4 regions of the Weizmannia agrestimuris genome follow, and region 4 is predicted to be linked to each of the others. Evidence: riboswitches for the same ligand, from Rfam matches in the RefSeq annotation. Region 4 holds a riboswitch; each other region holds the start of a gene.
The links. Region 4 has a riboswitch for thiamine pyrophosphate ahead of thiT (energy-coupled thiamine transporter ThiT). Riboswitches for the same ligand answer to the same signal wherever they lie in the genome.

Region 1 (6,026 bases), on a different contig from region 4:
TGCGCAAATGGAAAGGCAAAGACAACGCCCGCATCAATATTATCGCTTCCCATCCGACGGGGGAAGATGACCTGGCATGCGCATTATACATGGAAAGCATCCTTACCGGCTCCGGCACGATAAAGCCGGAATCAGTGATCAAGGAGATTGTAAATGCCAGTGTTGCAAAGAAATTTCTTGATCCCGGCCAGCCTGCATTTAACCCGGCTGACCTGGAATTTTGCAGCAACGAAACAGACTGCGGGTTTGTTATGAAAATTGATCCAACAGGAGAATTTCCAACGATCGTGAGGGTTGAAGATGAATGACCATGGTTTGACACTGCCTTTACGCAATGAGAAACCGCGGGATTGCGGAATCACCATCTTAATTGACAATGGCATTCCGCTGAACTTTTTTAAAGATACCATGAACAGTGCAGCCCCTTATATTGATTTCGTCAAATTCGGCTGGGGAACATCGGTGGTTTCGCGCCATTTGGAAGAAAAAATAGATCACCTGAGGCAAAACGGCATTGCCTTCTTTTTCGGCGGCACTTTATTTGAAAAGTTTGCCAGCCAGGGAAAGACGGATCGGTACGTTCAATACTGCCGGCGGTTTGCATGCGAATATGTTGAAATCTCAAATGGCACCCTGCCGCTGTCCAATCCGGAAAAGTGCCATTATATTGCGGAATTTTCAAAGGAGTTTAAAGTGTTAAGTGAAGTTGGCTCAAAAGATACTGCCAAATCAATAGCCGACACGCCGGCGTTATGGCTGGAATCGATTAGTCAAGATTTAGAAGCAGGCGCATATAAAGTGATGACAGAGGCAAGGGAAAGCGGCACGAGCGGCATTTGCAACGGGGACGGGGAAATACGGGAGGAGATGTTTGCGGCCATCCTGGACTCCGGGATTCCCCGCGATGCTTTCATTTTCGAAGCGCCCAACAAGCAGCTCCAGGCTTTTTTATCCAACAGCTCGGCCCGGATGCCAATCTGGCCAACATCCCTTTTTCGGATGCCCTTGCGCTTGAAACATTAAGGCTCGGTTTGCGATCAGATACTTTTTTTATTGGAGGAGATTCCCATGAGAAAAACGGATAAAATTTTTCATTTGGCGATCCCGTGCAAAGATCTTGATGAAACAGCCGATTTCTATCAGAAATTAGGCTGTAAGGTGGCGCGCCGGTATGATGACCGGGTCACTTTCAATTTTTTCGGGGACCAGGTTGTCTGCCATCTGAGCCCTGAAAAAATAGACCCCAACCCGAAAATGTATCCCCGCCATTTCGGCATTACTTTTTTGGATAAAGCAGCATTTGAGGAAACCCTCCAATCCGCAAAGAAAAACCGCTTGGCATTTTTCCAGGAGAAAATGGTCCGGTTTGGGGGCAGGCAAGAGGAACATTGGACATTTTTCCTCCAAGATCCCTCCAACAACTTGCTCGAATTTAAATATTACCACGATGAAAGCATGGTGTATTAACCAGTCCCATTCATTGCTCAAAGCATGCGATGCGGCTTTTTCCGGAAAGAGCCGCATCGCATGCTTTGCCATTTGGGCCAGGCGATAAGCGTTTTTTCCTGGCCCGAGACGTTTGATCGTTATGTTCAGCAGGATGGCAAAGCCCCGGAGGCCCTTTTTAGGCTTAACATGCAAACCGCAGGCATACAGCTGCGGTTTTTTTGCGGCTTCCCGCAGGAACATGCAGCGCTTGAAGCGAATAACATACTCTGCATGTTCCGCCACCCGGTTTTGTGATCCCATGCTGGCGGAAGCCAAAGCGATTTGGCTTCCAGAATGCTCCTTATTTATTTTCTAAATGGACAAAAGCTTTTGCGGCATTGACATGTGTTTTTGTGATCTTTGTCTGGTACAGCCAATCCGAAACGTCTTGCCATTTTTTCAGGCCCTGATCGGCAATCGTTTTATTTTTTTCGCTCATCAGCGGCAGCAAAATGTGCAGGCTCTTCGTTTCCACATTTTTATCCAGCGGTGAAGAGGCATCTTCATGTTTTAACAAAATGGCAAGCGCCTTTTCCGGATGTTTTTTGACATATTGCTGGCCTTTTTCGGCAGCAGCAAGAAATTTTTTAAAAATGTCTGGCTGCTGTTTCAGCTTATTTTCGTTTGCGATGAAAACGAGTTCGGCATAATCCGGAACACCGTATTTTGCCGGATTGAATGCTCTAACGGGTACGCCTTCCTTTTCCAGCAGCAACTGTTCATGATTAACAAAACCGCCGACGATCGCATCAGTTTTACGGGCTGTCAGAGCAGGGATTAAATCATAGCCAACATCCACTGTTTTCACCTTGTCCGGATCGCCCCCGTCTGCTTTGACCATTGTCCGAACGACTGCTTCTTCCAGCGGAATGGAAGAATAGCCGACCGTTTTGCCCGCCAGGTCTTTCGGTGAGCGGATACCACTTGAAGCTGGCACCATCACACGGTTCAGCGTATGGCGGACGGCGGTGCCAAAAGATTGGACCGGAATATTCTCATCGCGCGCGATTAACACTTGGGGTTGATAACTTAATGCAATATCAATTCGATTCGCAGCCGCAAGTTTTAACGGGTCATTTGTGTCAGAAGGCATTTTGATGCTGACATCAAGGCCCTGCGCTTTAAAATAGCCTTTTTCCTTGGCTACATAAAGAAAAGAATGAACCGCATTTGGATACCAATCCAGCATGATCGTTACTTTTTGCGCATGTTTCGTTGCTTGCTGCGAATGATTGCTGCAGGCACCTAGCATACACGCCAGTACAGCGACCATTACCCATCGTTTCTTCATTGAACATCCCCCTAAATTTTTGTTCTGTTTTTCAATAAGCTTTTTTCCATCCCATAAATAAGCAAAAATAATCCCATGCCGAGTGCAGCCAAAAGAAAAACGGCCGAAAAAACAGCGCCCGACTGCAAATACCCAGACATTCGCTTGCTAAAAAAGCCAAGCCCCGCAGTTGCGCCAAGCCACTCTCCGATCGCTGCCCCGCTGACACAATATACAACCGATAATTTCAAGCCGGATAAAAATTGGGGAAGGGCCATCGGGACAGAAAGTTTTCGGAAAATATCCCAACGGCTGGCGCCCATTGTCCGAAACAAATTCAGATAGGCGGGATCGACGGTTTTTAATCCGTCAAAAGTGCTGATTACAATCGGAAAGATAGCCGTTAACACAATAATCGCTACCTTGCTCCAAACTGAATAGCCGAACCACATCATAAAAACAGGTGATACGGCGACAAGCGGGATCGTTTGCGAAATAACAAGAAACGGATAAAAGATTTTTTCAGCCGTTTTGGAGACATACATGATGACACCGATCATCACTCCACCCGCAACAGATAAAAGAAAACCGATGCCGACTTCCTCCACTGTCGCAGGCAAATGCACATTTATTAGTTGCCTGTGATTTTCTATGAAAGATGCATAGATTTGGGTAGGGGACGGCAAAATGAAAGACGGGATCACCCCTTTCTGTATGACCCACTGCCAGCCGGCTATCAAGACCAGCATCGTAACGCAAAAAAGTCCGTAATCCCCCAGCCATTTTCGCCACTTCATTTAGGAAACCTCCTTTCATCCGAACTTCCAATATGTACAAGCTGCAAACCGTTCCAAAGCCCGTTCAACCATTTGAATTTTTTCCTGCTATAGCAATCTTCCACCTACTTTTTGTTTTTATTTCTTCCTGCCCGTCGTCATTGACGAGGTTTTTCCGGTTACCGCCCTAAAAGCAGCTATTTTCCCTCCCTTCCAACAGAAAAAAGCCAGGCCTGTAAAAGACCTGACTTTAATAAGCAAGAAAATTTCCCAAAATCCCTACTTTCCTACGCCGGCATGATCCGGATCAGGTCCAAAGGGTTGAAAAACCAAATGTTTTTCTCTCAGCCCGCCAATCCGGGCACCCCTAGTAGTCTGAAATATTCACTTTTTTCCATTATAGGCTTTCTATTTGCCTGTGTAAAGTGGTGCAGGCTTTTTTCTATGGTGATTGGTTCAATTATCGGCTCCCAGTCAGGGCTCCTGTTTTTCCAAAAATCCCGAAAAAAACTGCAAAAATTTTCAATCATGATGATACTCACGATATATAAGCTCATTTAACGCTTCATTCCGTCATCGTAAACTGAATAGACAGCCATTCAGATATTTATACGACAGCGGCTGCGGTTGCAAGTGCTGACGGAAACAACCACATCGCCCCCTCTTCTCGTGCTTGTATGCTCACAAAAAAACCAATTTTATGAAAAAGACGAAAATAGTCTGTTAAATGACACGAATGTCGCTTATAATTATAAAAACGACACATGTGTCATTTAAGGAGGAGCATAATGAAGCATTCGCTTTTTAAAAATCATTCCTTTCTATTCTTAATCAGTGCGCAAACCGTTTCAAATCTTGGGGACTGGCTGCATCTTGTTGCATTGTTTGCATTAGTGGCATTTAAGTGGCACGCCGACCCGATTGCAATGGCAGGCATTACATTATGCATGGTGCTGCCGTCAATTTTATTTGGATCCCCTGCCGGCTGGCTGGCAGACCGGTTTAACCGTAAAGTGCTGATGAGCTTCTCGGATTTCGCCCGCTGCGGTTGTGTGCTCGGGATTGCTTTTTCCGTTTCGCTTTGGCAAGTTTATATCTTTCTATTTTTTTTGGGCTTTTTCTCAGCCGTCTTCACCCCTGCAGAAAGCGGCCTGCTTCGCCAAGTTGTTGGTGAAAACCAAATACAGGCGGCAATCGGCACAAGCGAGATGATCAATAACAGTGCCAAAATCATCGGGCCGGTAGCAGGCGGCGCATTGATCAGCCTGACCGGAATCAAAGGCGCTTTTTATCTTGATGCCATTTCTTTCTTCCTCTCCGCCCTCCTGCTGTTTGGAATCAAGGCGCCAACATTACAGAGCCCGGTAAAAAGTGATCTAGAACATCGGGAAAAGGTCTCGCTAACTGAAGGATTTCGCTTTCTCTCCGGTTTTCCCGTGTTAAAAATAGGTCTGATCGTTTTTTGTACCATGATACTGGCCTTGCAAATTTCTGATTCCCAGGCCATGATATTAATAAGGGATATCAAGAACGCAACGGTCCATTTTGCGAGCTGGTGTATTGCGGCAAGCGGTTTTGGCATGCTTACTGCTTCCGTGCTGTTTACGAAAATAAAGTTAGGGGAGAAATTAATCACTTTAAAAATCAGCCCCGCCATACTTGGTTTGGGTTGTATCATGGTAAGTACGGGTACCGGCTGGCCGATCGGCATCATTGAAGCCGTTTACCCTTGCGTCTTTTTTCTGATGGGTTTTTCTTTTACAATGGCTGTCATTCCTTTCGATGTGCTCGTCCAAAAGAAATCGCCTGAAACGCATACCGGAAGAGTGTTCGGTACCATCAACAGCCTTTCTACACTCGCTGTGCTTGTTGGCATATTACTTGGAGGCTCGCTTTCAGAGTGGTTTGGCGTCCGTCTCGCATTCCTGATCTCTGGCGGAACCACTTGCCTGCTTGCTGCCGTTTCCGCAATCGCAATGAAAAAAGCAGAAAGGAAGGAAATTCATGTCGCCGAGGGTATCAAAACAACATCTTGAAGAAAGAAAAAATCATATATTGGATGCTGCGAAGCGGGTGTTTGAACGAAAAGGCTATGAACCTGTTACCATGCAGGATATCGTAAAAGAAGCCGGCATTAGCAGAGGAAATCTGTATCAGTATTTTTCTAACACAGAGGAAATCATGCAGGCGGTTATTGAAAAAAATGACGATTCATTTTATACGTACATTCAAGACCTGGCAAGCAGCCATGAAAAAGTATGGGATGCCATTCAAGCCTATCAGAAAGTGGTTTTCCAAAGTTTGCCAAATCCTTACGGGATCGTGATGTATGAATACTCTGTCACCAGGTGGCGCAATCCGGAAAGAAAGGCATTTTTCCAAAAAAGGTATACCCGGGCCATGAAAAGCTTTTTAGCGCTTCTAGAAGAGGGCGTAAAACAGGGTGAATTTCACCCGGTACAGCCGCTTGAAACGATTGTCAATTTTATGGT
Region 2 (6,026 bases), on a different contig from region 4:
GCCGGAAACTTCTGTGGCAGGATCGGCTGTTCCGGGAGCGGCCGTTTCATTGAGGGCAGAAGCATCATTGTCTACGAGCACAAGATAGTGTCCGGCATCAATTTCAGTCGAATAGCGGTCCAGTTCGTCCTGCGGGAGATCCAGATTGGTCAGTTTTCTTGTCGTTTCATCATAATAGTCCGGCTTGAAGAACCCTTTGATTTTCTCCCAGACAGAGCTGTTTTGTTCATCCTGGACAGTGGTGATGTGGTCCACATTTGCGCCGGTCTGCTTTTTCAATAAAGTTCCATCATTCCCGTTTGAAATAATAGAAATATTGGAAGTGCTGTAGCCTTGTGCGGTCAACCGGTCTACTACGTCAATCGTTTCCTGCAATGTTGTGTAAATACCAACTACTTCTTTTGCCATCTCTATCTGCCTCCTAATGGTGATAGTGCATTTTTACCCGGTAGAAAAAGGGTTAAACGAGTTTCATAGGTTTTGACATCTCCATAAAATTCAGTCAATATAGAATTAAATGGAGGGAGAGAGATGGAAGGATCTGAATATCTATCGTATGATGCAACAGGGCTGGCCGGACTCGTAAAGCGAAAAGAAGTAAGTGTGGAAGAAGTGCTTGAGGCGTCAATGGCCCAGATTGAAAAAACAAACAGGCGTTTAAATGCCGTCATCCGGACACGGTTTGAGAAAGCAAAAAAGGAAGCGGCCACGCTCCGTACAGATGAGCAGCCATTTGCCGGCGTGCCGATTTTGCTGAAAGACCTTTCTCAGGCAGTAAAGGGCGAGCTGCTCACATCCGGATCAAAACTGCTGCAGCAAAACCGTGCCAGAGAAGATGCTTTTTTTACGGCAAAATTGAAGGAAGCGGGGTTTATCATTCTCGGACATACAAACGTACCGGAATTTGGATTAAAAAATATTACGGAACCTGAACTTTACGGTCCGGCGCGCAATCCGTGGAATCCCCATTTTTCACCCGGCGGATCAAGCGGCGGTTCCGCGGCTGCGGTGGCTTCCGGGATGGTACCGGTTGCCGGTGCAAGCGACGGCGGCGGATCGATCCGCATCCCAGCTTCTTTTACAAGTTTAACAGGATTAAAGCCGACAAGGGGAAGGACACCGGTCGGGCCGGGCCGTGGACGGCAATGGCAAGGGGCGGCCATTGACTTCGTGCTGGTAAAAACAATCAGAGACAGCGCAGCGCTCCTCGATGTGCTACAAACGGTAGAGCCCGCCGCTGCTTTTCAAACGCCGCTTTTTCCGGGATATGTAAAGGAACTAGAGCGGAGTGGAACGAAAAAATACCGGATCGCGTTTTCGGTTGAATCGCCGGTCGGGACGCCTGTCAGCCGCGATGCAAAACAGGCTGTCTATAAAACGGCAAAATGGCTGGAGCAGGAGGGCCATCTTGTGGAAGAAGCCAAAAACGGTGTTGACGGCAGGCGGCTGATGGAAAACTATTATTTAATGAACTGCGGGGAAATGGCGGCGGAACTTTCGGATTTGGAAAGCGCACTTAGACGCCCGCTTACGGAAAAAGATATGGAGCCTGTTTCATGGGTCTTGTATGCTGCCGGGAAAAATGTCACGGCGGCGGAATACGCAAAGAGCCTTGCGGAGTGGGATAAAGCCGCAGCACAAATGGCTGCTTTCCATGAGACTTATGACCTGTATCTCACGCCTTCAACCGCGTTTCCGGCACCAAAAATCGGGGAACTTACCCAAACCGGGAAAGAGCGGGATCGCTTGTTTGGCGTTACCGGACTCCCAAAAGAAAAGCAGCAGGCACTTGTCTATGACATGTTTGAACCGAGCTTAACGTTTTCCCCGTTTACGCAGCTCGCTAATTTAACCGGGCAGCCGGCGATCAGTCTGCCGGTTCATGTAACAGCGGCCGGGCTTCCTTTAGGGGTACAGCTGGTTGCGCCGAAAGGAAATGAACATTGGCTGCTGGATGTCGCTTATGCGCTCGAACAGTCGGAACTTTGGGTTGGCATGCAGGGAAACCCTTGCCTTTAAAGCATGAATAAGCGGCGTTACTTACGCACGGGTTGGAACTCTACGTTAAGGAAGGAGACCAAAAATCCCCGCTATCTTAACGTAGGGCGTTCTATGTTAAGGAAGGGTGAAAAAAGCAGGATTTATCTTAACATAGAAAGGAAGCTCGACAAAAAGACATGCTTTCTTAATGTAGAGACGTCCTACGTTAAGGAAGGCTGTCCAAAAGTCCCGCTTCCTTAACGTAGAGGCGTTCTACGTTAAGGAAGCTCGAAAAAAATGCCCGCTTTCTTAATGTAGAGGCGTTCTATGTTGAGGAATGCCGGCAAAAAGTTCCGCTATCTTAACGTAGAACTCTCTATGTTAAGGAAGTCCGAAAAAAAGACATGCTATCTTAACGTAGAGGCGTTCTATGTTAAGGAAGGCCGTCAAAAATCCCCGCTATCTTAACGCCCCAATCTTTACCAAGGCAGGCAAAGGCCGGCTTGCGCACCGCACCATCCTATTGAAAATTTTTTGCCAAAAAGGATGGCTTTCATGTTACAATAAAATTACAAGGAAAAAAAGCAGGGGAGCCGGTTTGGCTGAGAGGATGCCGCTTTGCATCGACCCTTCACCTGATCTGGATAATGCCAGCGTAGGGAGTCTTATATTGAAGCATGTTTCGGCATGTTTTGGATGGACAGGCTTTCTTGCGCATGCAATGAAAGCTTTTTTATTTGAAAAAAAGGAGGAGAATTTGATGGAAAAATCGAATCAGGTAACGATTTCTTTTTCAGTTGTTCCGCATATTAAAAGTGATGACTTATACGGTGTCGTCGACCGCGCGATCGAAGTCGTCCAAAACGCCGGCGTACGTTATGAAGTCGGGGCAATGGAAACGACGATGGAAGGCGATCTTGACGAGCTGCTTGAAATCATCAAAAAAGCGCAGGATGCTTGCGTTCAAGCCGGTGCGATTGATGTCCTCACATCGATCAAAATCCATTACCGGCCAAGCACCGGGGTGACAATGGATGAAAAAATTGCAAAATATCGCGAACAAACGCCGCAGCCAGTTCGTTAACACGGCGCTCACGGCTGTCTGGCTCATTTTTTTGCTCTTCGTCTGGCAAGGGGTAACGGCCGGCTTTCATATCAGTGAATGGATGTTGCCAAAACCGACGGAAGTATGGCAGGAATTGAAAAGCCTGCAATGGATGGTTTGGCCCAATACTTGGCAAACTGCAAAAGAAGTATTGATCGGGCTTGCCTTTTCCATTATGATTGGCGCAGCAATTGCCGTTTTTATGGATATGGTTCCTGTTTTCCGGATGCTGGTCCGGCCGCTCCTGGTCGTTTCGCAAACGATTCCGATTGTGGCAATTGCGCCGCTTTTAATCGTCTGGTTCGGATTCGGGCTCCAGTCAAAAATCATTGTGGTCATTTTAATCTGCTTTTTCCCGCTGGCATTGAGCATCCTGGAAGGGTTTCAAACGGTGGATGATGACTTGGTGAAACTGTTAAAGACCATGCATGCTTCAAAATGGCAGTTATACCGGAAAGTCAAATTTCCGGCTGTGCTCCCTTACTTTTTTTCCGGTTTAAAAATTGCCGTTACATATAGTGTGATGGGCGCTATTATCGGTGAGTGGCTCGGTGCAAGCGAAGGGCTCGGCGTCATGCTGACAAGGGCGACGAAATCTTTTATGACTGCCCGCCTGTTTGCCATTTCTGCTGTCATCATTGGGCTCACATTTCTTTTATACGGCGCTGTTGAATGTTTGCAAAGGCTATCCGCACCATGGGTATACCGAAAGGAAGATCATCAATGAAGAAAATTTTAATCATCTTGCAGGCGGCCATGTTGCTGCTTGCTGCTGGATGCACCGGCAGCGGGCAGAAAGAAAACAGCCAAAAAGCGCTGCAAAAGGTGACGGTTGTGCTGGACTGGTTTCCGAACACCAATCATACCGGCCTGTATGTAGCTAAAACAAAGCACTATTTTCAAAAGCAGGGCCTGGATGTGAAAATCATCCAGCCGGGGGACAATATTACGGCTGAACAAATGGTGGCTTCCGGGAAAGCGGATTTCGGGGTCAGCTATCAGGAAAATGTCACCACGGCAAGGACGGAAGGAATCCCGATTGTGTCCATTGCCGCGATCATCCAACACAATACTTCCGGCTTTGCTTCTTTGAAAAAAGACAACATCACTTCTCCGAAAGACTTTGAAGGAAAAAGTTACGGCGGCTGGGGTTCGCCGTCTGAAGAAGCCGTCATCAAAACGGTCATGGAAAAATACGGCGCCGACTACAGCAAAGTAAAAAATATTGTGCTCGGCCAGACGGATTTTTTCAAATCAATTGGGCGTGAAGCGGATTTTGAATGGATTTATTACGGCTGGGACGGCATCCAGGCAGAGCGGAGCGGGAAAAAACTGAATCTTATCATGGTCAAAGATCTCGACCCTGCGCTTGATTATTACAGCCCGGTCATCATTACAAGCGAAAAACTGGCCAAAGGGGATAAAACCCTTGTCAAATCTTTTATGAAGGCTACGGCACAAGGCTATACATTTGCGATCAAGCACCCGGAACAGGCCGCCGATATCCTGATTAAGGACGTGCCGGATACAAATAAAGGGCTTGTCCGCGCCAGCCAGAAGTGGCTAAGCACGAAGTACCAGGACGATGCCGCGGAATGGGGGGTACAGAAGGAAGAAGTGTGGCGCCGTTATATGGACTTCCTTTATGACCATAAAGTCATTAAGAAAAAAATCAACATCAAGGCTGCCTACACAAATGAATTTCTTCCAAACCGGCCATGACGTATTTGCAATTGGAAGGTATTACGAAAACATTTGGCGGAAAAAAAGTGCTGGAAGGCATTTCCGCAACGATCCGGAAAGGTGAATTCTGTACTTTTATCGGGCCGAGCGGATGCGGAAAAAGCACGCTGTTAAATATCATTGCCGGGATTGAAAAGGCGGATGGTGGCAAAGTGCTGCTTGACGGCAAACCGGATGGGGTTCAGGATGCCGCCGGTTTCATGCCGCAGCAGGATTTGCTTCTGCCTTGGCGGACGGCACTGCAAAACATTGTTCTGCCGCTTGAAATAAAAGGGGTGCGGAAACGGGAACGGGTTTTGCGGGGGATGGAGGTGCTCCGGCAGTTTGGCCTTGAGGATTACGCCGGCCACTATCCCGGCTCGCTCTCGGGCGGCATGCGGCAGCGGATCAGCTTTTTGCGCACGTATTTATGCGAAAAACCGGTTATGCTGCTGGACGAACCGTTCGGGAAGCTCGATGCTTTTACTAAAATGGATGTCCACCGCTGGCTGCTCGAATCATGGGAGAAAGGAAACCAGACGATTCTTATGGTTACCCATGATCTTGATGAAGCCGTGCTGCTATCGGACCGTGTTTTTGTCATGTCGCAGCAGCCGTCCGCCATCATTCACGAATTGAAGGTGCATTTGCCGCGCCCGCGGAAATGGGAGATGCTCTCTTCGGATGCGTTGAAAAAAGACAAAGATGAACTGTTAAGAGAACTTGCCTCATTTTTGGGGAAATAAAAAAGGTTTGGAGATGCTCCAAACCTTTTTTTACAAGTTCAGCATATTGGATGCCGCATATTTTTCGACGGAAAGGCCGGTCCGGTCAATTTTGGCCGGTTCAACCAGTACATGCGGAAAATGGGCGTGGAGCATTTCTGCCATGGCCTCTGCTTGCCCGGACGGCACGAGTGAAATAACCGTCGGGCCGGCGCCGCTAATGACCGTCCCGTACGCGCCGAGTGATTTGGCCAGCCGGCGGATCTCCAAAAATTCGGGGATCAATTTTGTCCGGTACGGCTCGTGAAAACGGTCCTGTTCCATCATTTTTCCGGCCAGTTCGTACTGGCCGCTTATGAGCGCCGCAATAAAAAGATTGCTGGCCGCACTTCCTTTTACCGCCTCTTTCCGTGCATAAAAATCAGGAAGCACTTTGCGCGCATCTTCCGTTTTTAACTCATAATCGGGAATAAACAGGAGCAAATCCGCCATAA
Region 3 (6,026 bases), on a different contig from region 4:
CACATTCTCGCTGCCGTTTGCGGACCGTGTCGGGGAACTTGCCGGCATTGAAATCGTCGAAACCTCGATTGAATCTGCCAAACGGAATGCAAAAGACAATGGCATTTCAAACACATATTTCCTTGCCAAAGACGCACGCAAAGGGATAGATGAAGTGCTGGAAAGCTTCGGCAACCCGGAACTGTTGCTTCTCGACCCACCGCGTTCCGGCGCCGGCGGCAAAGTGATGCGCAAAATCGGCCGGGCCCAACCTGCGCGCATTGTCTATGTCTCCTGCAACCCGGACACATTTGCAACGGATATAAAAGAACTCGAACCGTTTGGCTACAAACTGACTGCCGTCCAGCCGGTGGACCTGTTCCCGCATACGGTGCATGTGGAATGTGTGGCGCATTTGGTTTTAGATGTGTAAACAGCAACGATACAAAGCCCTGATTTTGTGAAAATCACCTTTCCAAAATCAGGGCGATTTTTTATTCAAAATCAAAAATCTCCAATAGCCGGCTTATTACCGGGACTATAATGAATATTTATGATTTGTAATAAAATTTTCCGAATTTTTCTTTCCAATGAGGTATAATAAAATAAAGCTGGAGAGAATGAGCGAAACATTGCTATTTTGTTACCGGTTGCAAAAGCAATTAGGATGTAAAATGGATGACTTGGTCTAAATGTAAAAAACTAAGTTCAGTTTTTAGAGTAATATGATTTTTCAATAGAGATGAGGGATAAGAAATGGGAATTGATTTTCACAGTAAGCAAAATCGATTGACTTATACAACCCGTGTTGCGGATCGTTCCTGGATTGACATGATGAAAAGTCTGCTAACTGTCGAGCATATATCAAACGCTTTAGATATCGGGTGCGGAGGAGGGATTTATTCGAAAGCCCTGGCAGATATGGGCGTTCAAACTGTTATAGGCATCGATTTTTCGGAACCGATTCTTGAAGGAGCGAAGGAAAATTGTAAAGACTATAAAAATATCTCCTTTCAACTCGGAAACGCTTATGATACAGGCTTAGAAAGTCAAAGCTTTCAATTGGTGATTGAAAGAGCGTTAATACACCATCTTTGGGATTTGCATGCTTGTTTTAAAGAAGCACACAGACTGTTAAAGGATGGCGGGGTTTTTATTATTCAAGATCGCACACCCGATGATTGCTTATTAGAAGGAGATAACACAAACATCAGAGGGTATTTATTTGAGTTATTTCCAAAATTAATTGATGAGGAAATAAAACGCAGGCATAGCAGCCAAACGGTCATCGAGGCTTTGCAAGAAGCAGGGTTCAAAAAAATTGAAGAAGTTAAATTATGGGAAACAAGAAAGGTGCACGAAAATAAAGCGCAATTATTAAAAGACATAAGTGAAAGAACAGGAAGAAGCATTTTGTATGAACTGGATGATCAAGAACTAAGTTTGCTGACCGATTATGTCCAGAAAAAGGTGACAAAGGAAAATAACATCGTTGAAAAAGACCGGTGGACAATATGGAAGGCAACTATTTAGCTGATTGACCGCCTGCAGGGCAACGGGTAAGAACAACTACCCACTTTCCCCAATTTTGCAGGCGTAAAATTAGAAGATCCGGAAATGCATCAAAAGGGGGATGTTCAATTTTATTTACTAAATCCTGAACAATATTTATGTGTTTATGAGGCTTCCTCTATGAATAGTTATAGAGCAGATCATAACAATTATAAAGACATTGATAAAATAGATTTCCGAAAATATAAGTCCTGAAATTGAAGTATTTTTAACCAATTTCGGCCATTTCCTGGACAGTGCCGAAACGCGGCAAATTAGGGAAAGTGGCCGGTACTGCTATTTTAAGGCCGGGCCAGAATCAATACCCTTCAATGTCGCAGCAAACGCTATTGATTGAGTATCGTTTTAAAAGATGTCTCATGGCTAACCCAGATTCTGCTTAACGGATAGGACGTCCTGATATCTCACAGCACCTGAGCCATGTGGAGTGTGTTTGCATTTAAAAAATATAATGAGAAAATAAACCACAAGGCGGTGAAACGTTTTGAGAGTGAGCCGTGAAGAATTAAAGCGGATGATTGATCAAATTCCTGAACAAGATGTCCTTGAAGTGTATGATTTTATTGAATTTTTAACCTTCAAGCGGGGAGAACAAGCACTAAACGAAAAGGAAGTTGAATATCTGGCAAAAGATGAAGAAGTTGTTCGTCAGGTTCAAAAGAGTCGCGAAGATCGGCGAAACGGACGCATTTACAGCAAAGAACAGGGGCTTAAGTATCTTCGGAGATGTTTCAAGGGGTCTTAAGCGTGGACAAAGAGTATCGTGTATTTTGGTCACAAACTGCGCTGGACGAATTGAGCAATATTCGGGGATACAAACAAGAAGGCATATGCTTATTGGGGTTAGTATGAAACATAAACGCTTGGAACAAAAAGGATCGCTTGGTCAGCTTTCGTTAGCTCGTAAAAGTAACGATAAGTCGAGAAGCCCCTACTTCGAGTGACCCGTCGAAGTGGGAGTAGTTCACTGTGGAGCCATTTTTATACGTATATGTCAATTCTATTTCGTGCAATGTTTGTGCTCGCCTGAAGCGGGAGAAGGGAGAAAAATGAACAATCAATTTCGACGAGAAGATATTGACTTTTATTCAAATGGAACAAGGTGTAGCGCGTGGCTATATCTACCCAATGTAGATAAAAGATGCCCGGTAATTGTAATGGCTCATGGCTTGGGTGGAGTGCGTGAAATGCGGTTGGACGCATATGCTGAAAGGTTTGCTGCTGCCGGGTATGCCTGCTTTTTATTTGATTATCGTAACCATGGAGCAAGTGACGGAAATAAAAGACAACGGATAAATGTAAAAGAACAACTTGCAGATTGGAACTCTGCCATTGATTTCATCAAAAAGAATGATAGGATTGATGATAGTAAAATACTCCTGTTTGGAAGTTCGTTTAGTGGGGGACACGTTATAACCCTATCAGCTTATCGAATAGATATTCTTGCAACCGTGGCACAGTGCCCATATACAAACAATTTAGCTACAATGAAAACGGTCTCACCGCTATCTGCCCTAAAAATATTCCCCTTTGTCATAGCCGACGTTTTATCTTCTATTACCGGGTATCATCCGGTCATGATTAAATTGGTGGATGCGCATGGGAAAGTAGCGATGATGGCTGTTCCTGATTACAAAGAGGTTTTTAAGTTGATGCCTGAAAATTTAAAGTTTGTGAATAAAGCCCCTGCAAGAACGATTTTGGAATTTTTTAAATATTCGCCTAGTAGATATACTAAAAATATAGAAATACCGATATTTTATGCGGTTTGTCGGAAAGATATATTAGCACCTGCTTGGGCAACCATAAAGTGTGCAAAACGCTCCAAGAAAGCAACGATTAAAGCGTACGATTGTGGACATTTCAATATTTATTTAGGTGATTATTTTGAAAATACAATAGTAGATTATATAGACTTTTTTGATAAAATTACAAAAGGCTAGTTGGATAATCAAATGCAACAAGCTAAATAAATGAAAAAAAGAGCATGATAAACCGTTTACGATGAAAACGCAATCAATACGGAGGTTTATCCATGGTGAAGATTTCCACCCTTCGTGCAGAAGGAAAATCCATACAAGTAATCGCTGATGTGGTTGGCTGTAAAAAAAATACCGTATCTCGGGAACTGAAGCATGGTACGGGCAGCATTTGGGGTAACATCCTGTGCTTTTTTCCATATTTTACGGGCAATAAATTTGCTGTTGCACAAAATTCGGGACTATGATATGGTAAGAGTAATGAAAATGAATATTCACAATAGTCTACTAGGGGCGCCGGGTTGGCTGAGAAGTACCCTTTGAACCTGATCTAGTTCGTACTAGCGAAGGGAAGTAGGTGATGAAATTACACCTGATGATTTGTAATTGATACACCCGCTTTCCGATGGAGGGCGGGTTTTTTATTTTGAGGAGCCGCCTCTGGCCATCGCTCGGGGCAAAGGGAGAAACCAGCCTGCAAACCGCAATCGGTTTCCCGGTAAACAAGGAGGAATCATTGTTGAAACGATCTTTTACAGAAAGGCTATATCAAAATGTCCAACCGATTTGGGAGAAAAACCATAACCATCCTTTTGTCGTGGGACTGGGGAACGGAACTTTAGAAAGAGATAAATTTATCTATTATTTAAAGCAGGATTACGTATATTTAGTTGAGTACGCAAAACTGTTTGCCATGGGTGTTGTGAAAGCGGGTAACCTCGGCATGATGACGAGATTTGCTGCGGTGCTCCATGAATCGTTGCATTTTGAGATGGAACTGCACCGCCAATACGCTGCCGAGTTTGGCATTACACGCACGGATTTAGAAGCAACCCAACCAACGCCGGTTAACCTTGCTTACACGAGTTATATGCTGCAAGTGGCCGCCAATGGAAGCTTGGCTGAACTTGTTGCCTGCTTGTTGCCGTGTGCCTGGGATTATTGGGAAATTGGGAAACTGCTAAAAGTAAATCATCGAGACACATTGGAGGCCAATCCTTACAAGAAATGGATCGAAACCTATTCTTCAGAAACGTTCGGCTCCGGAACGCAGTGGTTAATTGACTTAATGGACCAACTGGCAAGCGGAAAATCAGAAACGGAACTGATGGCCTTAGAACGCCATTTTCAAATGGCCTCAAAGTATGAATACTTATTTTGGGATATGAACGATAAAAAACAAGACTGGCCGGTCTGATTTTCATTCGCAACTAAAAAGGAGGGAAGTTTGGTTCTAATGAGAAAAACACAAAAAATAACAGCAACTGCAGTTATTGCGGCTGTAACGACTGCATCCAGCAGCTTGATTTATATCCCGGTCGGTTTTGCAAAAATTTTTCCGGTACAGCATTTTGCCAATATACTCTCGGCTGTTTTGCTCGGCCCCGGTTATGCGGTTGCGCAAGCCTTTATATCCTCGCTTTTACGTAACTTGCTTGGGACAGGGAGTATTTTTGCCTTTCCGGGAAGCATGATCGGCGCGTTTTTGGCAGCTTATCTTTACGCGAAGACGAATAAGCTCATTTTTGCCTTTGTCGGGGAGGTCATGGGGACGGGCATTCTCGGTGCCCTGGCCTGTTATCCCATTGCTGTTTTTCTGCTCGGCCAAACATCAACGCTTTTCGGATTTATCCCTGCCTTCTTTTTAAGTTCTTTTGCAGGGGCCATTTTTGGCTATGTTTTGATAAAAGTTTTACAAAAAAATAAAGGATGGGGCAGGATGATCAATCATACCGTAAGCAACCGTAAGTTTTGAGCGAAACACCGGGGAGGAATGAAGGCATTGCCACGGCGCATACAGGATGCCAGCTATTGATAACCGGCCAAAATTTATGCCAGCAAAATCAGGCTCTTGAAAGCAGAGCCTGATGCTGTTGGCATTATGACGGCACTCCGGCATAGTCTGAAACCTTCGCTGGCCGGATCCATTTGCCAACCGGCTCACCCTTGATACCACCGCCATCCAGATCAAATACGAGCTGTCCTCTTACAAAAGTTTTCGTAACCCGGCAATCAATTTTTCTGCCGATATACGGGCTGTGCTTATGGCGGTAATAGAGGTCTTCCGCACTTACCGTGTATGGCCGGTCGGGATCGAGAAAGAGGAGATCCGCATCTTTTGCGAGCGCAATTTCCCCTTTCGATTTTAAGCCAAAACGTTCGGCAGGGTTGGTTGCAATCATGCGCGTAAATTGCGTAATGGGAATATTGCGCTTTTTGACAGCCTCATCGAACATCAAATCGACATTATTCTGGCACCCGGTTATGCCGCCCCATACCTCAAAAATATTTCCGGTTTCGCTGTCCTTCATTACAGGCGGGCAAGGGGAATGGTCGGATGTCAGCATATCGATTTTTCCTTGTTTCAATCCTTCCCAAAGTTTTTCCTGCTCCGCTTCGCTGCGTAAAGGCGGGGAACATTTTGCAAGCGGGCCGATTTCCGCAAATTGGGCTGTTGTGATTGTAAAATAATGTGGGCACGACTCAAGCGTGACA
Region 4 (6,026 bases):
GGAGTGGTACAGATTGTCATACTGCTTTGCCGGTTTTAACTGTTTGAATCCGTCTTTAATCGCTTTATCGGTCTGGGAAGAAATCCATAACCGTTTCACCGGTTTTTTCCAGCGCATTTTTTCCAGAATCCAGCGTGCGACAAGTTCGCCTTCGCGCCCGGCATCGGTTGCGATAATGCAGTCTTTGATGTCGCTTCTTTTGCCAAGCTGTTCGATCGCTTTATATTGCGGATAGGTCTGCCGGATTGTTTTAATTTCCATTTTATCCGGAAGAATCGGCAGGTCTTCCATACGCCATTCTTTATATTTCGGATGATAATCTTCCGGCATTTTCAGTTCGATCAAATGGCCGAGCGCCCATGTCACGATATAGCGCGGCCCCTCAATATAACGTTTTTTATTTTCCGTGCAGCCGAGGACGCGCGCAAGTTCGCGCCCGACGCTCGGCTTTTCGGCGAGTACAAGCGATTTCATTGCATAACACCTTTCTTTTATTCCTGTCTGAACAAGTATAACGCATCAAACAGGATTGATAAATCATTTCGTTTCTTCTGTTTTCACAGTGAAAATTTTGAAATGCAAACGGGCTTTTGGTAAAATGGTGGTTTGTAAGAGACAGTGTAACCTGAAAGCCTGCATTATATCTTGCAAATATAATTGGATAGGTGGTTATCAATAATGGAACAAACAAAGCCGTACAGAGTCTTATTGTATTACAAGTATGTTGAAATTGAAAATCCGGAAGCCTTTGCAGCCGAACATTTGCAGTTTTGCAAAGAGACCGGTTTAAAGGGGCGTATCCTCGTTGCCAAAGAAGGGATCAACGGCACCGTTTCCGGAACGGTTGAACAAACAACCAAATATAAAGAAAAGATGCACGCCGATCCCCGGTTCCGGGACATGGTCTTTAAAGAAGATGAAGCAGATGGCCATGCGTTTAAAAAAATGCACGTCCGCCCGCGCAAGGAACTGGTTACGCTGCGGCTTGAAAAAGACATCAATCCGAATGAAAAAACGGGAAAATATTTGTCTCCGAAAGAATTTCGCGAGGCGCTGCTGGCTGAAGATACCGTCGTACTGGATGCGCGCAATGATTATGAGTATGATCTCGGGCATTTCCGCGGGGCATTGCGCCCGGATATCCGCGCTTTCCGTGAACTGCCGGGATGGGTGCGCGAACATAAAGATCAATTAAAAGGCAAAAGAATTGTGACGTATTGCACAGGCGGCATCCGTTGTGAAAAATTTTCGGGCTGGCTTTTGGAAGAGGGGTTTGAAGATGTCGGCCAACTGCACGGCGGGATTGTAACATACGGAAAGGATCCGGAAGTGCAGGGCGAGCTGTGGGACGGCAAACTGTATGTATTCGACGAACGGATTTCCGTTCCGGTCAACCGAAAAGAACATGTCGTTGTCGGCCGGGATTATTTTACGGGGGAACCGTGCGAACGTTATGTCAACTGCGCCAACCCGGCCTGCAACAAGCAAATTTTATGCTCGGAAGAAAATGAACATAAATATATGCGGAGTTGCTCGCATGAATGCCGCACCGTACCAAATAACTTATATGTAAAAGAACACGGCCTTACACCGGAAGAAGTGGCTGAACGGCTGCGCCGGATCGAAGAAGAAGACGCGGCGTTAAACCGGTAACCGGGTGGCTTTTAACCTTACGATCCGGAAAGCGGATGGTGAAAAAGGGCATGGAAACCGTGCTCGCTCCCTGCCGGAACGATTCCTTGCTTCGGAAACGGCATTTTCTTGAAAGAAACAAGGCCTAAAGAGCGGAATGTGAAAAAGAGAAGAAAAACCGGGAACTGCTGCAAACATCCCAGCTCGGGGGCAGGGTTAACAAGCGGTGCGTTCCGGAACAGAGAAAGGATTTGGTGCAACTGGGCCAAATCCTTTTTATCTGCCTGTTTTTTGTGTAAAATGGGGAAAAATGGGCATCTTTGCCGCTTCATACGCGGTATGGCAGAGGATGAAAATCAGCGGGCAATATTTTCAGGATAGAAAGAAAGGCGGGATTTGGATGTGCGGGAGGTACACGTTAACGGCATCTGTAAATGAATTGGAAGAAAGGTTCCATGCCAAAGCTTCTTTTTCAAGCAGTGAATATGCCAAAAGTTATAATGTCGCGCCTTCGCAAATGGTGGCTGCCGTGATCAGCGCCCATGGGCAGTACAGACTCGGTTTTTTAAAATGGGGCTTGATTCCTTCCTGGGCAAAAGATCCGAAAATCGGGCATAAGATGATCAATGCCAGAAGCGAAACCGTATTTCAGAAACCGGGTTTCCGGGAGGCAGTGAAAAGGCGGCGCTGCCTCATTCCGGCCGATTCTTTTTTTGAGTGGAACCGAAAAGACGGCACCCGGGCGCCGATGCGGATCAGGCTTAAGAACAGGGGCATTTTTGCGATGGCCGGGCTTTGGGAAAAATGGATGGACCAGGAAGGGAATCCGGTCTTTACTTGCACGATTTTAACGACAAAGGCGAACAGGATGATGGCAAAAATTCACGACCGGATGCCGGTGATTTTACGCAGGGAAGATGAAGAAAAATGGCTGGACACATCGGTCACTGAGGCGGGCCGGCTGTTGCCACTCCTTTCGCAGTATGATGCAGACCTAATGGAAATGTATGCCGTATCTGAACGCGTCAATTCGCCGAAAAACAATTTTCCGGAGCTGTTATTGCCAAAAGATTAAATTTTTTGTTGAAATGTTGTGGCAAAAAGTTTATCATAAAGGTGACAATTTCATGAACGTAACCACAGGGGGAGCGTTAAGCTGAGAGTGAACGCCATGTTCTGACCCTTTGAACCTGTCCGGTTAATGCCGGCGTAGGGATGTGGAATTTCTTTTGTCCTCCCATGGTTCGTTATGTTCATGCATACCAAAAGGGGGATTTTTTTATGGGCAAATTAAGTTTACAGGCTATGATTGAAGCGGCTATTTTTGCGGCGTTCGCGCTCGTGTTGGACTTATTGCCGTCCATTAAGGTGACGTCCGCGATTTCTCTGTCGTTTGCCATGCTGCCGATTTTTGTGGTCGCTTTTCGCTGGGGATTTAAAGCAAGTGTTGCTTCCGGATTTATTTGGAGCCTGCTGCAGATCGTCACCGGTGATGCTAATGATATTCTTAACCCGCTTCAGGGCATCATGGAATATCCGGTCGCTTTTTCGTTCATCGGGTTTGCCGGGCTTTTCCGGCCGCTTGTCGAAAGAAGCTGTCGTCACGATAAAAAGGGCACGATGACTTTTTGGATATGCCTTTCCGTTCTTACCGGAAGTTTCGCCCGCTATTTCTGGCATTTCGTAGCCGGCGTGATTTTTTGGGGTTCCTATGCGCCTAAAGGACAGTCGGCGTTTCTCTATTCTCTCATCATGAACGGCGGCACGATGATTGGGAATGCGATTTTATGCGCAGCTGTTGCGGCGATTCTCTTGAATGCCGCCCCGCAGCTGCTGACAAAATACCGCAATCCACACAGGCATGCGGCATAAAAGCAACTTGAAAACGGCAAGGCCAACTGCGCCTTGCCGTTTTCGCTGAAGGCACCAGGCTTCATGGTAACAGGCGCCTTGTAAAGTCGGCAGTCCGGTTTTGACTGCTTTTTCGGTTGATGATAGGAGGTTACGGGTAAGGCTTTCGAGAAACGGGAAAAGATAAATAGAAGGAAAATGAAAGAAGGGGATTTTATGGACAAAGACATTCATCACCCGTTTGGCCACCGGGTCATCCCGATGACTTCGATTGAAAGCGGAACAGGCAGGGAATTGCTGCCGGATATCTATTGCCTTACCATCCAAATTGTCAATGTGTGCCTGATCGGCAGGGCCGGAACCAATGCATTTGTCCTCGTGGATGCCGGCATGCCGGGTTCTGCCGAAGCGATATTTTCAGCCGTGCGGGCACGCTTCGGGGAAAAGGCAAAACCAAAAGCGGTTTTACTGACGCACGGCCATTTTGACCATGTCGGAGCGATTGCGCCATTATTGGAAAAGTGGGACGTGCCGGTTTTTGCACATCGATTGGAGTTGCCCTATTTAACCGGGCGTGAAACGTATCCGGATCCCGATCCGTCCGTTGAAGGCGGCCTGCTGGCGAAGATTTCCATGATTTATCCGAATGAACCGGTTGATCTTGGCCATGCTGTCCAGCCCCTTCCCGAAGACGGGACGGTCCCGTTTTTGCCGGGCTGGAAATGGATCCATACGCCCGGCCATTCGAGAGGGCATGTGTCGTTCTTCAGGGGAGCAGACAGCGTGTTGATCACGGGGGACGCATTTATCACCGTCAGGCAGGATGAATTTTGGAAAGTGCTGGTGCAAAGGCAGGAAGTAAACGGGCCACCGCGCTATTTTACAAATGACTGGAAAGCGGCCAAACGCTCAGTTGAAAAATTAGCTGCTTTAAAGCCGGAAACTGCTGTTTGCGGCCACGGGATCCCGATGTCTGGCTCCGGCTTGAGGAAAGGGCTTGAGGACCTTGCATCCAGATTTGATGAAATCGCGCTCCCGGATCACGGGAAATACGTAGATGGCACACAATAGGCGGTTTGTTCATTGCTTCCTTCCCCGCAAAGGTTTACAATAATTTGTAAATGGATGGATATAAAGGGGCGAGAAAATTGGAAGTCAAAGATTTTATGATCCGGGATGTTATTACGGTAAAAAAAGAGACAACGATCCGGGAACTGTTAAAGGTGCTTGCCCACCACCGGATCGGCGGCGTACCGGTCGTGGACGCGGAAGGAAAGCTGCTCGGTATGATCAGCGACGGGGATGTCATCCGCTTTTTGCAGCCAAAGGCACGGACCGTTTACGATTTTTATATTACGATCGTGGTAAATGAGCAGGAAGACTTTAATGAAAAATTGGTGCACAGCCTGGACTTCCCGGTGGAAAAGATTATGAAACGGCGGGAACTGTATACGGTAAGGCCTGAAGACGATTTTGAAAATGCGCTCAGGATTCTGGCAAAACACCATTTTAAAAAGCTTCCGGTCGTCAATCAGGCAGGGCGTGTTGTCGGCGTCATCTCAAGAGGCGATATCATGCGCCAGATTACGGATAAATTGCTCAACAGCTAAATCGCAATGTTTAGACCGGCCTCCCCGGGGAAGACTATACATAACAGTCTTTCGGGGAGGTCAAATCATGAACGGAACTTCAATGCCGCAATCTCCTGAACCGTTGTGGCGCAAAACGGTCACGATGCCGCAATTTCCATCGTTAACGCAGGATATGGAAGCCGATGTGGCCGTTGTGGGTGCCGGAATGGCCGGGATTGTAACTACCTATTTGCTGGCAAACGAAGGGTATAAAACGATCCTGTTTGATGCCGGATCCATTGCAAATGGCACAAGCGGGCATACGACGGCAAAAATCACCGCACAGCACGGGCTCATTTATGATGAATTGATCCAGCATATAGGAAAAGAAAAAGCATCCCTTTATTACAAAGCAAACGAAACAGCTGCATCGTTCATTGAACAAACGATCCTGAAGCACGGGATCCGCTGTGATTTTTCGCGGCAGGATGCCTTTCTCTATACCAATTCCGATGCATATATTGAAAAACTGGAAAAAGAAATGCAGGCGTATGAAACCCTCGGCATCCCGGGAGAATGGATCGGTTCGCTGCCGGACGGGATTCCCGGGAAAAAAGCGGTGAAAATGGCCGGGCAGGCACAGTTCCATCCGCTTTCGTACTTAAAAGCACTGATTGAATATTTAATGGACAAAAATGTCCCGATTTTTGAACAAACCACTGCGAAAGATATCGATTTTGGCAGCCCATTAAAAATCAAAACGGAAAAAGGGCATACCATGACGTGCAAATACATTTGCATCTGTACACACTATCCTTTTTACAATGCGAAAGGCTTGTATTTCTCAAGAATGTATCCGGAACGTTCGTACTTGCTTGCCGTGAAACCTGTAAAACCTTTTCCGGGCGGCATGTACATTAATGCGGAGCAGCCGTCGCGTTCATTCCGGGAAGCGGAAGGAGCCGGGGAAAA

Region 1: it holds a riboswitch for thiamine pyrophosphate, as region 4 does, so the genes downstream of both, NFR98_RS11010 (ABC transporter permease) here and thiT (energy-coupled thiamine transporter ThiT) in region 4, are expected to answer to the same signal.
Region 2: it holds a riboswitch for thiamine pyrophosphate, as region 4 does, so the genes downstream of both, NFR98_RS02685 (MTH1187 family thiamine-binding protein) here and thiT (energy-coupled thiamine transporter ThiT) in region 4, are expected to answer to the same signal.
Region 3: it holds a riboswitch for thiamine pyrophosphate, as region 4 does, so the genes downstream of both, tenA (thiaminase II) here and thiT (energy-coupled thiamine transporter ThiT) in region 4, are expected to answer to the same signal.

The regions. Positions count from the first base shown of each region.
Region 1 is NZ_CALPDC010000028.1:29,669-35,694, forward strand. It holds gene NFR98_RS10990 (2-phosphosulfolactate phosphatase) at 1-308, shown strand, start outside; partial or broken gene NFR98_RS10995 (phosphosulfolactate synthase) at 388-1,085, shown strand; gene NFR98_RS11000 (VOC family protein) at 1,069-1,467, shown strand; gene NFR98_RS11005 (ABC transporter substrate-binding protein) at 1,790-2,779, opposite strand; gene NFR98_RS11010 (ABC transporter permease) at 2,791-3,555, opposite strand; TPP riboswitch at 3,802-3,913, opposite strand; gene NFR98_RS11015 (MFS transporter) at 4,323-5,570, shown strand; gene NFR98_RS11020 (TetR/AcrR family transcriptional regulator) at 5,539-6,026, shown strand, end outside.
Region 2 is NZ_CALPDC010000003.1:18,606-24,631, reverse strand. It holds gene NFR98_RS02695 (YflT domain-containing protein) at 1-408, opposite strand, end outside; gene NFR98_RS02690 (amidase) at 532-2,019, shown strand; TPP riboswitch at 2,557-2,659, shown strand; gene NFR98_RS02685 (MTH1187 family thiamine-binding protein) at 2,741-3,064, shown strand; gene NFR98_RS02680 (ABC transporter permease) at 3,015-3,812, shown strand; gene NFR98_RS02675 (ABC transporter substrate-binding protein) at 3,809-4,807, shown strand; gene NFR98_RS02670 (ABC transporter ATP-binding protein) at 4,804-5,553, shown strand; gene thrB (homoserine kinase) at 5,584-6,026, opposite strand, start outside.
Region 3 is NZ_CALPDC010000009.1:35,996-42,021, reverse strand. It holds gene rlmD (23S rRNA (uracil(1939)-C(5))-methyltransferase RlmD) at 1-412, shown strand, start outside; gene NFR98_RS05985 (class I SAM-dependent methyltransferase) at 736-1,512, shown strand; gene NFR98_RS05980 (hypothetical protein) at 2,042-2,296, shown strand; gene NFR98_RS05975 (alpha/beta hydrolase) at 2,601-3,494, shown strand; gene NFR98_RS05970 (helix-turn-helix domain-containing protein) at 3,587-3,778, shown strand; TPP riboswitch at 3,811-3,900, shown strand; gene tenA (thiaminase II) at 3,937-4,728, shown strand; gene thiW (energy coupling factor transporter S component ThiW) at 4,768-5,286, shown strand; gene allB (allantoinase AllB) at 5,411-6,026, opposite strand, start outside.
Region 4 is NZ_CALPDC010000001.1:221,113-227,138, forward strand. It holds gene NFR98_RS01055 (DNA topoisomerase III) at 1-474, opposite strand, end outside; gene trhO (oxygen-dependent tRNA uridine(34) hydroxylase TrhO) at 679-1,653, shown strand; gene NFR98_RS01065 (SOS response-associated peptidase) at 2,033-2,707, shown strand; TPP riboswitch at 2,765-2,865, shown strand; gene thiT (energy-coupled thiamine transporter ThiT) at 2,914-3,504, shown strand; gene NFR98_RS01075 (MBL fold metallo-hydrolase) at 3,700-4,554, shown strand; gene NFR98_RS01080 (CBS domain-containing protein) at 4,632-5,093, shown strand; gene NFR98_RS01085 (FAD-dependent oxidoreductase) at 5,161-6,026, shown strand, end outside.